DNA from 3 places in the Streptomyces sp. NPDC055025 genome. Region 2 is predicted to be linked to each of the others. Evidence: riboswitches for the same ligand, from Rfam matches in the RefSeq annotation. Region 2 holds a riboswitch; each other region holds the start of a gene.
The links. A riboswitch is a leader RNA that binds a small molecule or an ion and turns the genes downstream of it on or off. The one in region 2 is predicted to bind cyclic di-AMP.
Positions count from the first base shown of each region.

Region 1: linked by a shared signal. The riboswitch ahead of ACWGDX_RS03245 (transglycosylase family protein) and the one ahead of ACWGDX_RS01445 (LysM peptidoglycan-binding domain-containing protein) in region 2 are both predicted to bind cyclic di-AMP.
Region 3: linked by a shared signal. The riboswitch ahead of ACWGDX_RS21975 (M23 family metallopeptidase) and the one ahead of ACWGDX_RS01445 (LysM peptidoglycan-binding domain-containing protein) in region 2 are both predicted to bind cyclic di-AMP.

Region 1 is NZ_JBSGVS010000003.1:147,528-151,711, reverse strand. It holds gene ACWGDX_RS03255 (cytochrome P450) at 1-810, shown strand, start outside; gene ACWGDX_RS03250 (transglycosylase family protein) at 1,036-1,911, shown strand; cyclic di-AMP (ydaO/yuaA leader) riboswitch at 2,479-2,651, shown strand; gene ACWGDX_RS03245 (transglycosylase family protein) at 2,654-3,427, shown strand; gene eno (phosphopyruvate hydratase) at 3,730-4,184, shown strand, end outside.
Region 2 is NZ_JBSGVS010000002.1:23,549-27,732, reverse strand. It holds gene ACWGDX_RS01455 (ScbA/BarX family gamma-butyrolactone biosynthesis protein) at 1-618, opposite strand, end outside; gene ACWGDX_RS01450 (ScbR family autoregulator-binding transcription factor) at 758-1,411, shown strand; gene ACWGDX_RS01445 (LysM peptidoglycan-binding domain-containing protein) at 1,635-2,579, opposite strand; cyclic di-AMP (ydaO/yuaA leader) riboswitch at 2,584-2,738, opposite strand; gene ACWGDX_RS01440 (hypothetical protein) at 3,294-3,722, shown strand; gene ACWGDX_RS01435 (substrate-binding domain-containing protein) at 3,798-4,184, opposite strand, start outside.
Region 3 is NZ_JBSGVS010000035.1:69,003-73,186, reverse strand. It holds gene ACWGDX_RS21980 (PrsW family intramembrane metalloprotease) at 110-1,453, shown strand; gene ACWGDX_RS21975 (M23 family metallopeptidase) at 1,651-2,682, opposite strand; cyclic di-AMP (ydaO/yuaA leader) riboswitch at 2,694-2,848, opposite strand; gene ACWGDX_RS21970 (PP2C family protein-serine/threonine phosphatase) at 3,132-4,184, opposite strand, start outside.

The DNA of each region.
Region 1 (4,184 bases), on a different contig from region 2:
TTCGCCTTCCCGCTCCCCATCTACGCGATCTGCGATCTGCTCGGGGTGCCGGCCGAGGACCAGGACGACTTCCGCGACTGGGCCGGGATGATGATCCGGCACGGCGGCGGACCGCGTGGCGGAGTGGCGCGGTCGGTCAAGAAGATCCGGGCGTATCTGGCCGAACTCATCCACCGCAAAAGGGAGAACCCGGGCGACGATCTGATCTCCGGTCTCGTGCGGGCCAGTGACGACGGCGAGCATCTCAGCGAGAACGAGGCCGCGGCGATGGCCTTCATCATCCTTTTTGCCGGTTTCGAGACAACCGTGAATCTGATCGGCAACGGCGTCCATACGCTGATGCGCCACCCGGAGCAGCACGCCCGGCTCCAGCGTTCGCTCGACGCGGGGGAGACGGAACTGCTCGCGACGGGTGTCGAGGAACTGCTGCGCCACGACGGTCCGGTGGAGCTGGCCACCTGGCGGTACGCCACCGAGCCGGTGACGCTCGGCGGGCAGCGGATAGCGGTGGGCGATCCCGTACTGGTCGTCCTCGCCGCGGCGAACCGTGACCCCGAGCGGTTCGCGTCGCCCGACACGCCCGATCTCGCGCGGCGTGACAATCAGCACCTCGGCTACGGGCACGGCATCCACTACTGCCTCGGCGCGCCCCTCGCCCGCCTTGAGGGACAGACCGCTCTCGCGTCTCTGCTGACCCGTCTGCCCGATGTGCGACTTGCTGTGGATCCTGCCGATTTGCGCTGGCGCGGCGGGCTCATCATGCGTGGATTGCGCACACTTCCGGTGCAGTTCACGCCATTGTCCGGCTGATGAGCCACTGACGGATTCGGCGGCGGACGGCCGCCGTACCGCCATGGGACCGGCGCCGATCACTGTCGGATCGTCACTCCATAACTGACGGACCGTCAGTAATGTGACTTTCACGTGATCTCCGCTGCATCGACTTGTGACAGACGTTCGAGTACCGCTACGTTCACCGACGACTCAGCTGCAACACGCCGTAGTCGAAACGACAGTCACACGGAAGGCAAGCGCATGCGCTCCGCGAACGGCCGACACCGCAGACCACGCCAGGCCCCCGCTCTGATCGTCGCCGCGGGGGTGACCGGGTCGGCGATCGCCATCCCGCTGTTCGCCGCCTCGGGCGCCAGCGCGGCGGACGCCTCCACCTGGGACCGTGTCGCGGAATGCGAGAGCGGCGGCATGTGGAGCGCGGACCTCGGCAACGGCCACTACGGCGGCCTCCAGCTCACCCAGGAGACCTGGGACGCCTTCGGCGGCGGGGAGTACGCGGCCCGCGCCGACCTCGCCAGCCGCTCCCAGCAGATAGCCGTGGCGGAGAAGGTGCTCGCGGCGCAGGGCGTGAAGGCCTGGTCGAGCTGCGCGCCGGTCTCCGGGCTCACGGGCGCCGTGCTGGACGGTGTCGGTCTCGGGGGCGGCTCCGGCTCGGCGGGAGCCGCGCAGGACGACCGGAGCGACGGTCCCGCGGACGCTCCCTCCGGCGCTCCGGACGCCACGCCCTCCGCCCCCTCCGACGGGAAGACGCTGCCCGGAGAGCCGGTCCCCTCCGGTTCGGCCACCACGCCCGCACCGGGAGCCTCCGCTTCCGTGGACGGCCGCGAGGGCACTGAAGGCCTCAGCTCCGACGGCCTCGGTGGCACCGCCGCCGGCGGTGCGGAGTCGGCCAAGGGCAAGCACCGCGGTGAAGCCGCCCAGGACGATGCCGTAACGGGCAATTCGGATGAAGGGCTTGAATACGGCCGTCATGCCTCACGGGGTGACGGACTGTCGCGCAGTACGGACGGCCTGACGGATCGTACGGAATCGCCCGCTCCGGCGGAGGCCGACCGGCCCGTCGAGCGCAACTGGCTGATCGCCGACGGGCAGAAGGTGCTCGGCGGCTGGCTCTGAGGCGAACGGGCCGGCGGCTCCGGGCCGTCGGCGCGGTGGCTGTGAGGTGAACGGGGGGCGGCCGGTGTGCCGCCCCCTGGTGCGCCCGGTGCTTCCGGGCGGGTCATGGTGCTTCCTGGTGTGCCCCGGTGCTTCCGGGTGCGCCTCGGTGTCTCCGGGTGCGTCGCGGCGTGCCATGGGGGTGTCCTCCCTGGCCGCGGCCCTGATCCCTCCCCGGCTCCCCCTGTGTCTCCCTCTCCGCCTCCCTCTCGGTCTCCTTCTTGATCCCGTCCTTGAAGTGCCGTGAAGTGGCACGGATTCAAGGGTAGTTCGCCGCCCTATGTCCACTTCTGTGCAAGTGAGACAAGGGTCTCTTTGCTGCAACTAGGGACTTTTGACCCGCGGGTTGCCCCGCTTTCCGCTCTCACCAGGGGAAATGCGTAAACCTGGAGGGTGGGTAAGGGCGTTATTTCCCTGATGTTCTCCTTTGAAGAACCGGCGGGCCTGTGATTACGGTCTGAACCGCTCGCACCGCGGGCCTCGTCGACCGTCACGCCGAATCCTGCCGTCGGTCGGGGGGAGTAGTCGTCGCGTCATGCGCCGAAGGCAGGAGCGGGGGACCCAAGGTTTGTGCCGGCCCCGGCCGTCGAGAGACGGCCGGCGACCGGCTCGGGGTGGAGCCGGGTGCGCGAGCACCCGGCCGGGCAACTCACTTGGCCCGAACCCGACAGCTCACCTCGTAGGCGTCGGTGAGGAGAGTTCCATGCCGCGTTCCAGCAAGGGTTCCAGCAAGGGCAGGCACCGCCGTCCCTCCCGCTCCGTGACCGCCCGCTACGCCACGCTCGCCGGCATCACCGGCGCCGCTGTCGCGGTCCCGCTGATCGGCGCCACCTCCGCGTCCGCCGCGACCGCCTCCGAGTGGGACCAGGTCGCCCAGTGCGAGTCCGGCGGCAACTGGTCCATCAACACCGGCAACGGGTACTACGGCGGACTCCAGTTCAGCGGCTCCACCTGGGCCGCCTACGGAGGCACCGCCTACGCGGCCAGGGCCGACCTCGCCTCGAAGTCCCAGCAGATCGCCGTCGCCGAGAAGGTCCTGGCGGGCCAGGGCAAGGGCGCGTGGCCCACCTGCGGGGTGAACCTCTCCGGCGCCGCGTACGACGGTGGCTCGGCGGGCTCCGGCTCGGGCTCCGGCTCGGGCTCCGGTTCCGGTTCCGCTTCGAATTCAGGCTCCGGCTCGGGATCCGCCTCCGCCTCCGGCTCCGGTACGGGGGAACAGGCCGCCCCGCGGCAGATCCGGCCGGCGCAGCCGAAGCGGGAGCAGGCGCAGCCCGCCTCGCGCGGTGAGACCCGCGCCGCCACGGCCACGATCGAGAAGGGCGACGGCGAGTACAAGGTCAAGCCCGGCGACAGCCTCTCCAAGATCGCCGCCGCGCGGCAGGTGAAGGGCGGCTGGAAGAAGCTCTTCGACCTCAACAAGGACATCGTCCGCGACGCCGATCTGATCTACCCGGGCCAGCAGCTCCACCTGCGCTGATCCGCCCGCCCCCGATCCCCCCGGCCCGGCGCGTGATCCCCCGTACGCGCCGGGCCGGGGTCTGCCCTCTTCCGGGCGTACCTTCCGGGCGTACGGAGGGGGCACTCGGGGAGTACGGAGGGAGTACTCGGGGCGGCGCTCACGGCGGTGCGCACGACGGTGCTCATGGGTGCGCCGAAGCGCTCGGGTGCTTGATCCGTCCCAGCGGGCGGGCACCGGGCGGCCGACGTCTCCGAGCCGGTTAGGCTCTTGCCGCAAGGCCAATGAGACCCTGCACTCCAAGCGTCACATCCCAGAAGGAGATGCTCGTGCCGTCCATCGACGTCGTCGTAGCCCGGGAAATCCTGGACTCCCGAGGCAACCCCACGGTCGAGGTCGAGGTCGGCCTCGACGACGGCAGCACCGGCCGTGCTGCTGTCCCCTCCGGTGCCTCCACCGGTGCGTTCGAGGCCGTGGAACTCCGTGACGGAGACCCCGACCGCTACCTGGGCAAGGGTGTCGAGAAGGCCGTACTCGCCGTCATCGAGCAGCTCGGCCCGGAGCTCGTCGGCTACGACGCCACCGAGCAGCGCCTGATCGACCAGGCCATGATCGACCTGGACGCCACCGAGAACAAGGGCTCGCTGGGCGCCAACGCCATCCTCGGTGTCTCCCTCGCCGTCGCGCACGCCGCCTCCGAGGCCTCGGACCTCCCGCTCTTCCGCTACCTGGGCGGCCCGAACGCGCATCTGCTGCCCGTTCCGATGATGAACATCCT
Region 2 (4,184 bases):
GCCCGTCACCCCCAGCCCGCGGAAGTCGGGGCGGACCGGCCCGGTCGCGCTCCCCGGCGCGGTGAAGCGCCGACGGCCGGTCCGTACGGCGTCGTACCGTTCGCCGTCCATGACGCGCGCACCGCCCCCGGCCCGCGCGAACACCGTGCCCCGGGCGGAGAAGGAGACATCGAGCCGCAGTCCGGTGACCGCGCCGTCCTCGGCGGCGCGGCGCACCTCGCTCGCGCGTACGGCGCAGGTCACCCCGGTGGCACCGGAGACCGCCCGGGGTTCCGCCGACGGATCGATCCCGAAGAACAGATCGGTGATGAGCAGATGCGCGGTGGGCGCGACATCGAAATACCGGAGCGGGATATAGATCCCGAGCTGGCGCAGCGTCTCGACGATCATCAGCGGACTGTGCAGATCGGCGCCGTCGCGCGGAAAGGTCGGATGGGACCGGGACCAGGACGCCGCGGCTTCGAATCCGCCGTCCGGACTCCGCCGTACATCGGTGAGCAGCACCTCGGCCACGGAGTCGCGGTGCACCATCTCGCGTGCGACCGTACGCGACCAGGACAGCGGGCGGACGTCCTCCAGGGTGCCGACGATCGATGCCTCAGCAACCGTTGTATTCATGCGACAAGAACACCGCAATTTTCGTTGCTACGCACCCCAGCCCGGAGCCGCCAAGCCCGCCACGCCCGGTGGGAAAAGCCGCTACATTGCCTGCTGTCATTTAACGGAACGGCAATCCGGGGTACACGTGCGGGTTCGGGTGCAGCAGGTTCGGGCGAAAACGACGCGGAGGTTTCTCCTGGAAGCGGCGGCACAGTTGTTCGATGAGCGGGGTTACTCAGGCACCAGTATCAGCGATATCAGCGCACAGTCCGGCCGCACCAGCGGAGCCATCTACTTCCACTACGCCAGCAAGGAGAATCTCGCCCTCGCCATTGTCGAGGAGCATTTCGCGACCTGGCCCGATCTGATCGACCGTTACAGCGCGTCCGACCGTCCGGCGCTGGAACGGCTGGTCGCGCTGAGTTTCGAGGTGGCGAGGGCCTTCCGGGACGATGTCGTCATCCGCGCGGGCGCCCGGCTCTGGGCGGAGCGCACCGCTATCAATGCCACGCTGCCGAGACCTTTTGTGGGCTGGCTGGAAACCGTCACCAAACTTCTCGAAGAGGCCCGTCAGGAGGGGGAACTCACACATGGCGTCACCCCTCAGGTGGCCGCGCACGGACTCGTGTGCGCCTTCTTCGGACTGCACACCGTCTCCGACGCCCTGGAGGGGCGCCGTCAGATCGAGGAAGCGCTGCACGATCTGTGGCTGCTGCTCCTGAACGCCCTTCAGACGGACCCGGATCCGGCGGCCCTGCTCGCGCGGGTGCGTGAACACCCCCTCGCACCGGTGCCCGCCGGGGGGCGATGAACCGAGGGCGGCGGTGGACGGACAGACGGCCGGACCCGGCCGGGACGGAGGATGTCCCGGCCGGGTCCGGCCGTCTGTGCGGGTGCGCGGACGTGCGGGTGCGCGGATGCACGAGCGCGCGGGCCTGTACGGATGTGACGGTACGTCAGCGTCGAGCGCCGGCGGAGCCTGTCAGCGGGGTCTGTCCGCGGGGTCTGTCCGCGGGGTCTGTCCGCGGGGTCTGTCAGTACGGGCCGTTCACATTGTCGATCGAGCCGTACCGGTCGGCCGCGTAGTTGCAGGCGGCGGTGATGTTGGCGACCGGGTCGAAGCTGTCCATCGACGTACCGGGCACGTGGTAGGCCTGGAACGTGGGGTCGATGACCTGGAGCAGGCCCTTGGAGGGCGTACCGGCGGCGGCGTTGGAGTCCCAGTTGTTGATGGCCGACGGATTGCCGGAGGACTCACGCATGATGTTCCGGTAGATACCGTCGTAGCTGCCGGGGATGCCCTGGGCGGCCATGACGTCCAGCGACTCGTTGATCCAGCCGTCCAGATCGTCGGTGTATGTCTTCGGGGCCGCCTGGGTGACGGTGTCGCTCGTATCGGCCGTCGCGCTCTCGGCGGTGGCCCCGGCGTCCTCGGCGGTCGCCGTCGGATCCTCGGTAGCCGCCGTCGCGTCCTCCGTGGCCGCCGTCGCGTCGTCGGTGGCCGCCGTCGCGTCCTCCGTGGCCGCCGTCGCGTCGTCGGTGGCCGCCGTCGCGGTTTCCTGCTCGACCACGGCGGTGGCCGGTGCGGTGGCCGCTGGTGCGGTGGCCGCCGACGTGGCGGTGGCCGGTGTGGCGGTGGCGGGCGGGGCGGACGCGGTCCTCTCACCGAGGGTCAGTTCGACGCCGGGGTGGATCAGTGCCGGATTGCCGCCGATGACCTCACGGTTGTCCTCGTACAGCTTCTTCCAGCCGCCGCTGACGGAGTGCGCGGCCGCGATCCTGGAGAGCGAGTCCCCCGCGACGACGGAGTAGGTCTCCGGGTTGTCCTTCTGCGTCGCGGCGGCGGGCGACGACACCGCCTCGGCGGTGGTCGCGGCGATGAACGGGAGCGCGAGTACGGCACCACCCGTGCCCACGACGGCGAGACCTCGGGCGAACGGGCTGGTTCTGGGACGGCGGTGCTTGGCCTGTGCGGGCATGACGCATTCCTCTCCGTCGCCTGCGAGGTGAGCTGTCGGGTTCGGGCTGGAGCTGCCCGGCCGCGGTATGAGCGCGGCTTCACCCCAAGCCGGTCCGGATTCCGGAACGGCGCCTTACCTGGGTCCCCCGCTCCTGCCGTGCGTGAGTGGGTTCGGTTTCCGGGCGGCGGCAGGATTCGGCGGTCCGTCCGGATTGACGTGAACGTAGGCGGAACGTCCGGACAAAAACAAGACCTGAATTCACAGCGCGATCCCGGCGGACGAATCCAGAGCGGAATGATCCGGTTACGCAGAAGTCGTCCGGGGACTCAACTCTCGCTCCCCGGGAGCGAAATGGCCGAGGCGACGGGAGCCACGGAACACGGCCGATGTGACGCACATCATGACCCCTGACGGAATTTCTGACGTCACAACACCGTACAGAGAATGCCAAGGCGTGCCAATACCACCCAAATGCACCACGGGAAGAATGCGGGCAAACCGCCCATACAATTACTTTTCAAAACGGGTGCGATATACCATGCTGCTCCGACCAATTCGATGTGGGTGTCATTTATTCCGCGTCGGGGTGCGTGCCGAGTGCGTATCGCCACCATTCGGGGAGGGAAAGCGGTGGAACGGGGGGACAGCCTTTGGGAGTGCGCCGGCGCCGCGACGGCGTCGCCACATCGCGTACGTTCATGGCGTAACTCGTCTGTTCCACGAGGAGGTTCAGTGTCACAGGATCCGTGGTTTCTGAGGGATCTGGCGCCGGATGTCGTGCTCGCCGGTTCGGTGATGAACGGCAGTCTGCGGGGAGCCGAGGCGGTGCGGGCGCAGATTCGTGCCGTGCTCGGCCTCTACCGCGAGTTCACTCCCGTCTGGGAGGGCGAGTTCGGTGACCGTCGGGTGAACGAGTACACCGCCGTCGTCGACGGCAGGCCGGTGACGGGAGTCGGCGTGTTCCATATCAATGACCAGGGCCAGGTGGACGAGATCGTCGTCGATCACCGGCCGCTGTCCGCGGCCCTGACCGTCTCCAGGCTTCTGGGCGAAGCCCTGGCCGGCGGCCCCGGCCGTGACCGCGACGAGTTCTATCGCCCCGACGGACAGACCTACGAGGATCTGATCGGGTACGCCGAAACCCATGGCCGCGAACTCTGACGCGTACGCCCGCTCGCGACCGGTGAACCGCGAGTGCGAGCGCGAGGGAGCGTCGTGCTTCAGTGCCGCCGGGCCTCAGTTCCGCCGGGGCGCCGGGCCCGTGGAGTCGCGTATGACGAGGTGCGGCACAAACGCTTCCTGCCGTCGTGGGGCGTCCGGGTCGGCGATACGGGCTCTGAGGATGCCCGCGGCCCGTCGGCCGATATCCGTCTTCGCCGGGGAGACGGTGGTCAGAGGCACTTCGCACAGGTCGGCCACCTCGTTGTCGTAGCCGATCACGGAAAGGTCCTCCGGGACACCCAGTCCCCGCCGCCGGGCCGCGCCGACCAGCAAGGACGCCTCACGGTCCGCGAAGCAGAGCGCGGCCGTCGCCCCCCGCGCCATCAGACGGCCGAGGAAGCCGTCCGCGTCCTCGGCGGTCCAGCGCGGCAGTGACGCCGTGACCACGGGAGCCGGATCGAG
Region 3 (4,184 bases), on a different contig from region 2:
TAGGGCGCGCCCCGAGTCCGCCCGTAACCCCGTCCCCCGTAGCCCCGTAACCGGCGGTAGCGGCAGAGGCACCATCGCCAGTGTCAGTGGCTCTCGTTAGGGTCATCGGGTGTCGGAACCCTCGCAGCAGCGCCCCGATCCGGGCCCGGCGATCCCTGTCTACGAGCAGCAGGAACAGCTCGGTGACCTGTGGACCGCCGTACCGGACCCTGCCCGCAGGCGCTATCGCCCGCGCCGCGCCTTCTGGCGGCACCGGGCGGTGCGGGCGGGGGCCGTGATCACGCTGCTCGCACTCTGCGCGCTGGTGATCCTGGCGCTCGTGCGGGACCAGACCGGCACCGAGGGCTTTCTGGTCGGTCTCGGCCTCGCCGTGCTGCCCGTACCGCTCCTGATGGCGGCCTTCCGCTGGCTGGACCGCGTCGACCCCGGCCCCTGGCGCAATCTGCTGTTCTCGTTCGCCTGGGGTGCCTTCGCCGCCGCCCTGGTCGCGATCATCGCCAACACCTTCGCGACCCGGTGGATAGCCATCGCCACCGCGGACCCGGCGGGCGCGGAGTCCCTGGGCGCCACGGTGATAGCACCGGTCGTGGAGGAGAGCGCCAAGGCCGCGGCGATCCTGCTGATCTTCCTGTTCCGCAGACGGGACTTCACCGGGCTGGTCGACGGGGTCGTGTTCGCGGGCTTCACCGCCACCGGCTTCGCCTTCACCGAGAACATCCTCTATCTCGGCAGCGCCTTCGGCGAGGACCAGACCGCGGACCGCACGGGCCTGCCCGCCATGACGGCGGCGACCTTCTTCGTACGGGTGGTGCTGTCCCCGTTCGCGCACCCGCTCTTCACCGTGCTCACGGGCATAGGCTTCGGGCTGGCGGCGATGGCGACCCGTCGCCAGAGGATCCGGCGGTTCGCCCTTCCACCGCTCGGTCTGGCGCTGGCGATGGGGATGCACGCGCTGTGGAACGGCTCGACGTCGCTCTTCGGCCCGTTCGGCTTCTACGCCGTGTACGCGGCGTTCATGGTGCCGGCCTTCGGGCTGCTGACCTGGCTGGCGATCTGGAGCAGACAGCGCGAGCTGCGTACGGTCTCCGCCGAGCTGCCCGCGTACGCGGCGGCGGGCTGGCTGCCGGCCGCCGCGCCCCAGGCGCTCTCCTCAATGCGGGCGCGCACGGTGGCACGCGATTTCGCGGGCCGTACGTACGGGCCCCAGGCGTCCAGATCGGTCGGCGAGTACGAGGCGTTCGCGACGTCCCTGGCGTTTCTGCGCCACCACGCCCAGCGCGGCAAGGCCGGCCCGGACTTCGTCGAGCGCGAGCAGGAGCTGCTGCACCATCTCTGGCAGCGCAGGGAGACGGCGGGACCGGCCCTGACCTATGCGGCGCGGGCCACGGGCCGGGTGCCGGTGCCTCCGCCGTACATCGACTACGACGGCTACAACCCGTACCGCCAGTACTGACGAACGTGGACGAACACGGACGAACGTGCCGGTCCGGTCCGGTCGGGTCCGGAAACGGGACCGGCGGCCCAGGCGTCGGGGGGCGAGCGCCGGAGCCGCCGGGGACCGGACTGTGCCAGTCGCGCCACGGGGTCAAATCGGGGAATCGAGGGATCGGGGACGGAGACCCGAGCCCGGGTCATGGGGTCACACCCGGGTCAGGGAGTCAGGCCCTTGCTGCTCAGCCAGCTCATGGGGTCGATACCGGAGCCACCCGCGGTGTGCACCTCAAGGTGCAGATGCGGTCCCGTCACATTGCCGGTCGCGCCGACCCGGCCGATGGTCTCGCCGGTGGTGACCTTCTGCCCGGCGGTGACGGTCATCGAGGACTGGTGGCAGTACCAGATCTCCGTACCGTCATCCAGCTCCAGGATGGTGCGGTAGCCGTACGAGCCCGACCAGCCGGCGGAGGTGACCGTGCCGCTGTGCACGGCCTTGACCGGGGTGCCCGTCGGGGCGGCGAAGTCCAGACCGGTGTGGTAGCCGGAGGACCACATGGAGCCGGACTCACCGTAGGTCGAGGTGATGGTGTACGAGGAGGTGGGAAGGGCGAAGCTGGCCGCGAGCTTCGCGAGGCGCTCCGCCTCCGCCTTGGCCCTGGCCTCCGCCTCGGCCTTCTTCCTGGCCTCTTCGATCTTCTTCTCGGCCTCGGTCTGCTGCTTCTTGGCCAGTGCCGCGGCCTGCTCGGCCGCCGCGCGCTCCGCGGCCGCCTTCTCCGTCGCGTCGGCCTCGTTCTGCTGCTGCTCCGCCTGCTGGAGGATCCGGGCCCGCAGGGCCTCGCCCGCGTCCGTGGCGCCCTGCTCCGCGTCCGCGGCGGTCATACCGGCGGTGGTGAGCGGGGCACTGGCCAGCAGGTCCGGCTCGGCCTCGTCCGCCGCCAGCGATCCCATGCCCGGGAGCGACCCGGCGTCGGGGAGATTGTCGGTGATGGCGTCGGGCAGGGATATGGAGACCGCGGGCTTGTCCTGAGCGGTGGCCATGCCGCCCGCGCCGACGGCGGCTATGACGCCGACGCCGAGGACGGTGGAGCTACGGGCGAAGCCGTTGCGCTGCTTGCCGACGCGATGCCTGCCGCGTACCGGGCGTACGGACTCCTCGGTCGGGTTCCACTCGCCCCATGCCCGCTCCGGCTCGCTGCCGAAGGAGGTGGTTTCGAAGGGGGCGGTGGGGGCAGGCTGATTGGACGCCACTGAGGCGCACTCCTTTCCTTCCTTCTCGCCTACCGGGTTAGCTGACGGGTTCGGAGCAGGAAGGTCTCCTACGGTCGCCCTACGCCGCACAAGGCAGCGAAGAACTTCCGATTCACCCCAATTGGTGGTTCCCCGGTTCCCTTGCGGGATTCGGCGCGTGAGCACGGTGCCGACTCTTACGACGGCTGGGACGACCGCGCTGCGTTATCGAACGTTAATAGAGACCAGGCCCTTATTCCAAGCTGTTCCCGGTGATCATTAACAACTTCGCATCGGACACACCAGGGCACATGCATACGCAATCGGGCGAGCTGACTTCCTTTCAGTACACCCCGAATATCTGACGGTGTGTCAAATGTTATGCGGAGGGATACCTGTCGATCACACACGGTGGTGACGGCGGACTCGGCGTCAGCGAACGGCCCCGGGAAACGGCAGCAGGGAAGGCGTCAGGGAACGAGGGGTATCGTCCTGCGCCGCTCCGGCTGCCCCTCCGTGGGGCGGTTCACCGCCAGCAGCGCCATGTCGTCCTGGCTCCCGCCGCCGGTGTGCAGCCGGACGTCGTCGATCAGCGCCTGGAGCAGTTCGTCGGGCCCCTGGAAGATCCGTCCGTCGAGCCGGTCCATCGGCACATAGAAGACTCCCTGGGCGTCACGCGCCTCAGAGAGTCCGTCCGTGTAGAAGAGCAGCGTCGAGCCGGCCGGGTAGACGGCCTGCTGGGCACGGTCCGGCCACGCGGCCAGTTCGCTCATCCCGAGCGGCAGCGCGGGGTCGCGCGTCTCCAGCATCCGTACCGCGCCGTCCTCGCACATCAGCAGCGGATCGGGATGGCCCCGGTTGACCAGCCGCACCACGCTCCCGTCGTGCGGGATCTCGGCGAGCACCGCCGTGGTGAACCCCTCGAAGGCGTCCAGCCCGCCTCGTCTGCTCCCGTCGCGGGTGAGCGCGCGCTCCAGCCGCTGCGCCACCCCCTCCAGCGATCTCTCCTGCTCGGCGGCCTCCCGGAAGGACCCGATGACGACGGCCACCGCCTCGACCGCCTCCAGCCCTTTCCCCCGTACGTCCCCCACCACCAGTCGTACCCCGTACGGCGTGTCCTGTACGGCGAACAGGTCGCCGCCGATGAACGCGCCCTCCTGGGCCGCCTCGTACCGCGCGGCGATACGCAGCCCGCCGATCCGTTCGGCGGGTCTTGGCAGCACCGCCCGTTGAGCGGTCTCGGCGATGATCCGGGCCGAGGCGAGCCGCTGCCCGCTGCGGCGCAGTACCCCGCCGATGTAGAGCGCGAGAAGAGACACGATCACCACCGTCAGCAACTCACTGAGCGACTCCAGCGTGTTGAGCGAGTTGGCGTAGAGGTGCATCGACAGTTCGGCGCAGACCGCCGCGAGGCTGATCAGCAGCGTGCCGATCAGCGGGTAGAACGGCGCCGCGACCAGGGGGGCGGCGGCGTACAGGGGGGCGGCGGTGACCCGCGTCGGCGTCGAGAGATCGAGGATCAC